One region of the Desemzia sp. C1 genome, then DNA from elsewhere that is predicted to be linked to it. Evidence: a T-box and tRNA genes for the amino acid it is inferred to sense, from the RefSeq annotation. Region 1 holds a T-box; the other holds one or more tRNA genes.
The links. A T-box is a leader RNA that pairs with one kind of tRNA and senses whether it is charged. The one in region 1 lies ahead of serS (serine--tRNA ligase), so its partner is inferred to be a tRNA-Ser.
Positions count from the first base shown of each region.

Region 2: it has a tRNA-Ser gene. The T-box ahead of serS (serine--tRNA ligase) is inferred to sense a tRNA for this amino acid. The anticodon was not compared.

Region 1 covers NZ_JAJIZP010000003.1:1,006,288-1,009,799, reverse strand. The annotation lists gene LMF32_RS05340 (serine hydrolase) at 1-795, shown strand, start outside; T-box leader at 871-1,108, shown strand; gene serS (serine--tRNA ligase) at 1,165-2,439, shown strand; gene msrA (peptide-methionine (S)-S-oxide reductase MsrA) at 2,564-3,100, shown strand.
Region 2 covers NZ_JAJIZP010000003.1:2,544,567-2,548,078, reverse strand. The annotation lists gene LMF32_RS12745 (general stress protein) at 1-727, shown strand, start outside; gene LMF32_RS12740 (DUF975 family protein) at 997-1,935, shown strand; tRNA gene LMF32_RS12735 (tRNA-Ser) at 2,026-2,115, opposite strand; gene LMF32_RS12730 (hypothetical protein) at 2,388-2,561, opposite strand; gene LMF32_RS12725 (hypothetical protein) at 2,611-2,967, shown strand; gene LMF32_RS12720 (CDP-alcohol phosphatidyltransferase family protein) at 3,139-3,512, shown strand, end outside.

The DNA.
Region 1 (3,512 bases):
CAAGGAAATGTGTATCCAGGAAGTTCTGATACAGATGAAAACATCATGACTGCAAGAGGAATTGCAGAAGTAGCGATGCATTTGGTAAATGATTATCCAGAAGTATTGGAAACAACCAGCATACCAAAAATGACGTTTAGAGAAGGCACGGATGATGCTATCGATATGTCTAACTGGAACTGGATGTTAGAAGGATTGTTATTTGAACGTGAAAACGTTGATGGTTTGAAAACTGGGACGACAGATTTCGCTGGTGCTTCTATTGCAGGAACAGCGGTTGAAAATGACATGCGCATTATTACAGTTGTCATGAATGCGGAAAATGGCGAAGAAGACAAAGGTTCTCGCTTTAAAGAAACAGACAAGATCATGGATTGGGTTTTTGCGAACTGGGAATTTTTAGATGTTTATAAAAAAGGCGATGTGGTAACGGAAGCTGGGAAAACACCAGTAGCTAAAGGTAAAGACGACGCGATTGAGGTTGCTGCGGGATCAGATGTATCCATCGTTGTCCCTCAAGGAACAGATGCTGAACAAGTAACTGCTGCATACCAAGCAGATCCTGACTTGTTAAACGAAGGAAACGAATTGACAGCACCGTTCAAAAAAGGACAAGAGATCGGTCAAGTTCAAGTGAACGTAGAAGGCGATGAGTTAGGTTACATTGATGGCAATGAAGGTAAACAAGTTGCTGCAACAACTACAGAAGAAGTCAAAAAAGCTAATGTCTTTGTTCTTGCTGGACGTTGGGTAGGAAACTTCTTCACCGATCTTTACGCTAATATTTTTGGCTAGAACTTCTCACCAGTAGAGTTTGTATTGACTTATATAAATGAGTTGGTTAAAATAAACTCAATTAAAAGAATACAACGAACGTTAGTAGTATGAGCTAGTAAAGAAAAGTTAATTCTTTAGAGAGTCAGCGGCTGGTGGAAGCTGATGGTTAATTTTCTTGAATCCGTCATACGAAGTAAATAATGAACCTTAATAGTTTCTTCTATTAAGTATTAAATTATTTCGGCTCCAGACCGTTATCTGAAGTAGAGAGTAACTGTAACAAGTTAAATCTGGGTGGTACCGCGAACGTGAAGTCCAATTCGTCCCTATAACAGGGAAGGATTGGGCTTTTTTTATTTGTAAGAGTGACTAGAGGAGGAATAAGGTATGTTGGATAATAAAGAATTGAGAACTAATTTTGACGTTATTGCAAAGAAATTAGCTGCACGTGGAGTAAAAGAAGAGGAATTGAATCATTACGTCGACTTAGACAGTAAGCGTAGAGATCTAATAGTAGAAACAGAAAAAGCAAAGAGCTACCGTAATGAAGTATCAGATGCTATTGCTTCTTTAAAACGCAATAAAGAAAACGCAGATGAAAAAATCCTTGAAATGCGTGAATTAGGCGGCAAAATCAAAACCTTAGATCGAGAACTTTCTTCTATAGAAGAAGAAATCGAAAACATCGCTACTAGATTACCTAACTTACCACACGACTCAGTACCAGTCGGCGCAGACGAAGAAGAGAATGTTGAAGTACGCAAATGGGGAGAGCCTCAAGCATTCGACTTCGAACCAAAACCACACTGGGAGATCGGAGAAGATTTAGGCATACTTGATTTTGAACGTGGAGCTAAAGTATCTGGAAGTCGCTTCTTATACTATAAAGGGTTAGGTGCTCGTTTAGAACGTGCCGTATACAATTTCATGTTAGACATGCACATTTACGACCATGGATATACAGAAATGATGACACCTTATATGGTAAACAGTAAAGCGATGTTTGGAACAGGCCAATTCCCTAAATTCAAAGAAGACGTCTTTCAAATGGAAGATAGTGATTTGACATTGATTCCGACTGCGGAAGTTCCCTTAACGAATTACTATCAAGATGAAATCATTGATGAAAAAGAATTGCCTGTATACTTCACAGCGCTAAGTCCATCATTTAGATCTGAAGCGGGAAGTGCTGGACGTGATACTAGAGGGTTGATTCGATTGCATCAATTCAATAAGGTAGAAATGGTGAAATTCAGTAAGCCTGAAGAATCATACGAAGAATTGGAAAAAATGACGGCTAACGCAGAAGATGTATTGAAGAAACTAAATCTTCCATATCGTGTACTAGCTTTATGTACAGGAGACATGGGCTTCTCTGCTGCTAAAACGTATGACTTGGAAGTTTGGATTCCAGCTCAAGACACCTATAGAGAGATCTCTTCATGTTCAAACACTGAAGCTTTCCAAGCTAGAAGAGCTAAGATCCGCTACCGTAATGAAGAAACTGGGAAATTGGAGTACGTTCATACATTGAATGGTTCTGGTTTAGCAGTTGGACGTACAGTGGCAGCCATTTTAGAAAACTACCAACAAGCAGATGGTTCAGTAAAAGTTCCAGAAGCATTAGTTTCTTATATGGGTGGAGTAACTGAGATACGTTAACAACATAGGTAAGAAGATGAAAGGGAAGCTGACTCGGCTTTCCTTTTTTTGATCGTAATTTTTTTAAATAGAGAACTAGACGTGATATACTATTGAATACTAATGAGATAAGGAAGGTATAAGTATGAGACAAACAAATTTAAAAAAAGCGACATTTGCTGGCGGATGTTTTTGGTGCATGGTAAAACCTTTTGACTCTCTACCAGGTATAGAGTCTGTAGTATCTGGTTATACAGGCGGACATGTAAAGAACCCAACTTACGAACAAGTTACTACAGGAACTACAGGACACACTGAAGCGGTTCAAATAACTTACGATCCAGAATTATTTGATTATGCAGAGTTAGTCGAGATCTATTGGAGACAAACAGACCCCACTGATGCGGCGGGGCAATTTGCAGATAGAGGCGATTCCTATCGTCCAGTAATTTTTTACCATGACGAAGAACAAAAAGAAATAGCAGAAGCCTCAAAAGAAGCGTTACAAAATAGCGGGAAGTTTAATGCTCCCATTGTTACTTCGATAGAACCAGCTGAACCATTTTATGAAGCAGAAGACTACCATCAAGACTTTTATAAGAAGAATAGTGCCCATTATAATAGATATAGTCATGGATCAGGTAGAGCAGGGTTTATTCAACAAACTTGGGGAAATGAATAATAAGTTGTTATATTAATAAATATTCATTTTTCACCTATCTGTACCATCTTGGTTAACTGAAAGAAATCGTTCGGCAAACGAGGGGAATTCCCCTCGTTTTTTAGCGGTAAAAATAAAATAGTTCAGTTTTATAAAAGTTTTTGATTTATTTCGAAAAAACAGTTGACGAAACTCAGGAATGTTGGTATATTAATAAACGTTGCAGGGGACAAACAAAACGTTCACGAGCAACGAAAAAATAATTTTAAAAAGTTGTTGACATCGAGTTGATAACCTGATATTATTAAGTAGTTGTCAAAACGACAACGAAACACGAAATTAGACCTTTGAAAACTAAACAAAGTAAGACGAACCAAACGTGTAAGGAGTTTCGGCAAGTGCCGAAACAACAACATTAGTGAATAATTATTCG
Region 2 (3,512 bases), 1.5 Mb from region 1:
AGTAGATTTGGGGTACGATGAAAAAGATATTACCGTTTTGACCAAAGAAGAAAATAAAGAACAATTAGAAAGAAGAACATCAGCAAAGATAGATACAGTTACGAAGAATGAAGACAAAGGTATGTTGGATAAAATAAAAGAGACTTTTGGAAGTAGCAGCAGTGATAAGAAAGATCCATTAGGGGCATACGATTTGGATGAACCTTCTCGCATAGAGTATAACGAGGTTATTTATGATAACGGATTCGTCCTTCTTGTAGAAGATAAGACAAGTTTTACAATGGGAAGAGAAACTCAGACAACTCAACCTTCTGAAAATACTAGTATGACCAGTGGGGAAACAGGAGACTTCAATGAGACTCCCGGAGGCGTCAATCCGCTTATTCCAGGTACAGGAATGGCTGCGGATAACGCCATTACTAGAAGCTCAAACGACATTCATGCTTCAAGTAAAGGAACATCAGATGTTCAAGATAAGTTCAATCATACATCTGATGAAAGAAACCGAGATGCTGACGAGGAAGTACGTGATATCGAAAATCACGAAGTTACGCAAGCTAACGAGAAGTTGAATCGCGAGGGATTGACTGATAATTCTGTTGACTCCAATACGCCGGGTGCCAGCATCGACCCTAAAATTCCGCCTCAAAGCTTAGAACCGATGGATATAGACAGTAATCCTCTTCAAAATGATCAGACAACTGCATCAGAGTATAAAGATAAATAAAAGAAAGGAAAGCAGGTGAGGAAGATGATCAGGATGATCATGGTATTTACTTTCAGCTATATCGGCGTTTATTTTTCTCTGCTGTTATCTTTAATTTACTTTTTAAGACCGAAAAAAAGAACTAAAAAAAAGAAACAACGACATCGTTAAGGAAAATAGTGTACTGAAAAGGAATTCTTTTGAATCATCACTTCAAGAATTCCTTTTTTTGGTATAATAAAACCAATACATAAATAAAAAACAAGAAGGTAATTATTGGAGGAGTAGTTATGACAAATAAAGAAATCAAACGAGAAGCAAAAGCACGATTATCAGGCAATTGGAAAATAGCCATATTGAATTTATTTGTAGTAGGAATTTTAACAACGATTATTAACGAGGTATTACTTGGTGTAACAGGTATCGGAGGAGGTTTTGCTGATATAATGTCAAGTATATCTGATCCATACGCTATCGGAACTGAAACTATATCGCCTGCAGCAAGTATTTTTGCGTCTTTTGGTTCAATAGCAGTAAGTTTTATTTCCGCTGTATTTGCAGTGGGATATGATTGGGCATTATTGGATATGGTCGATGGGGAAAAGCTGACGGTAGAAGGAATATTCCAAACAGCCAATTCGAAACGTTTTTTTAAAGTTATTGGAATTTCTATTGTTACAGGATTATTCGTGTTCTTTTGGAGTTTATTACTTGTGATTCCCGGAATTGTTAAAGCTTATAGTTACAGCCAAGCTTACAATATTTATAAAGATGACCCTGAAGTAGATGTTGTTGGGGCTATCAATCGAAGCAAAGAATTGATGAAGGGCAAGAAATGGAAATTTTTCATTTTACAATTTTCGTTTATCGTGTGGTACCTTATTCCTGTAGCATTATTTTTAGCCTTTATTTTAGGCAGTGTCAATACGATCAGGTATCAATTTCAAGAAGTCAGTATATATGCGAATGATGAATTCGTTGGCTTTTTATTAGGTATGCTTTTAGTCGTACTGGCTTTTGGTTTAGCCATGTTTCTTATATCACTGTACGTTGAACCTTACCGTAGAACAGCTGCCCAAATTTTCTATCGGGATTTAGTAGGGTACCCAGAGTTGGATGCAGACGAAGGGATCTACGAGGAACAAAAGACATATGCAACAGAACAAATTGACCCTTATGAAGAAACAGAAGAATCTTCTTCATCAGATGATCGGTTAGATCGATTTTAAACTAAAAAAGTCAGCTCAAAGGGGAGTTTAGAACCTTTGAGCTGACTTTTTAGCTAGTTGGTTGTGTCTTAGTTCATACTTAGAAACGGATGGAAGATAAGGGATTTGAACCCTTGCACGACATAAATCGCCTAACGGTTTTCGAGACCGTCCCCTTCAGCCGGACTTGGGTAATCTTCCGAAATTTTTTTACAAATCGATTATAACGTGAAGAAAAAAAGTTGACAATAAGCTAGAGGGTATTTTATTTTGAAGATCAAATAATCTAAGGTATAATCAGTTTGAAGTAAAAAGAGAACCATTGTTTCTTGATTGATAAGCTTTTATCTGGAGAGGGGCAGCATACTTTAGGAGGAGATTAGAATGAAAAAGTGGTTATTATTATTGGGGGCGTCGGCATTCCTTGCAGGATGCGACATGATGGGTGGCGCGACTGAAGAATCACAGCCAAGCTAATCTTCAGAGTCAAGTGCAGAAACTTCTGAATCGGCTAGTACAGAAGAAAGTTCGCAAGCATCTTCGTCTGAAGCGTCATCAGAATCCAGTTCATCAGAAAGTGCAAGTGCGTCAGGAGAAGAGGTTACTACACAGTTTCCGCTAGTTCCGCAAAAATCTGAAATCGACAAAGGGTTCACACTAGAAAATGATAAACTATTGCAAGAAATTCAATTGAGAATGAGTCAAACACCTGAATTGGGTATTGAAAATGACGTAGCCATTCACTTTACAGGATTGTTTTTAGGCGAACAAGGACAAGATAACGTCCAAGCGGTATTTATTGTTGTAAATCGTACAGATATGGCAATGACAAACATTGATTTAACTGTCAGCATGAGTACTACTGATGGGGCCGTTATTCTAGACAAAGCTCCGTTTACTCTGACAGAAGATTCATTTGGTATTTTGGAACCAGATACAGTAATGCCTGCTTACTTTACAGTTCCGATGGAAAATCAAGAAACATTCTTTAGTGTCAACGATTTATCAAAAGTTACTTACTCAATCGATTCGTTCGATTTTGATGAAAGATAATCGTTCAAGAAAAGTAAAAGTCTGGAAGATAATTTTCCAGACTTTTTTTGTGTAAAAAGCTATACATACGGGTAAATGAGACAGGTAAGTGAGAAGTTTTTTGTAAAAAGGCGAGTAATAGTGTACTATTGAAGTATATGATTTATAAACACATTGTTTGGGGGAAAATAAATGACTTTTAAGTGGAAAGAAATATGGACCATTCCGAACCTATTGTCCATTATTCGTTTGATATTAGTTCCAGTATTTATTTCTTATTATTTAAACGCTGAAACTATAAATGATTACAGAATTGCTGGACTGATCATCCTTTTCTCTGGTGTAACAGATTTAATAGACGGTATTATTGCGAGAAAGTTTAATCAGATAACAGATCTAGGGAAATTGATTGATCCAGTAGCAGACAAAGTAACTCAAGCAGCCATTGTATTTTGTTTGATGGTTCGATATGAATACATGTGGATTATTGTATTGTTATTTGTGATAAAAGAATTGTCTATGCTGGCATGGAATATCGTGTTGATTAAGCAGCATAAAAAATTGGA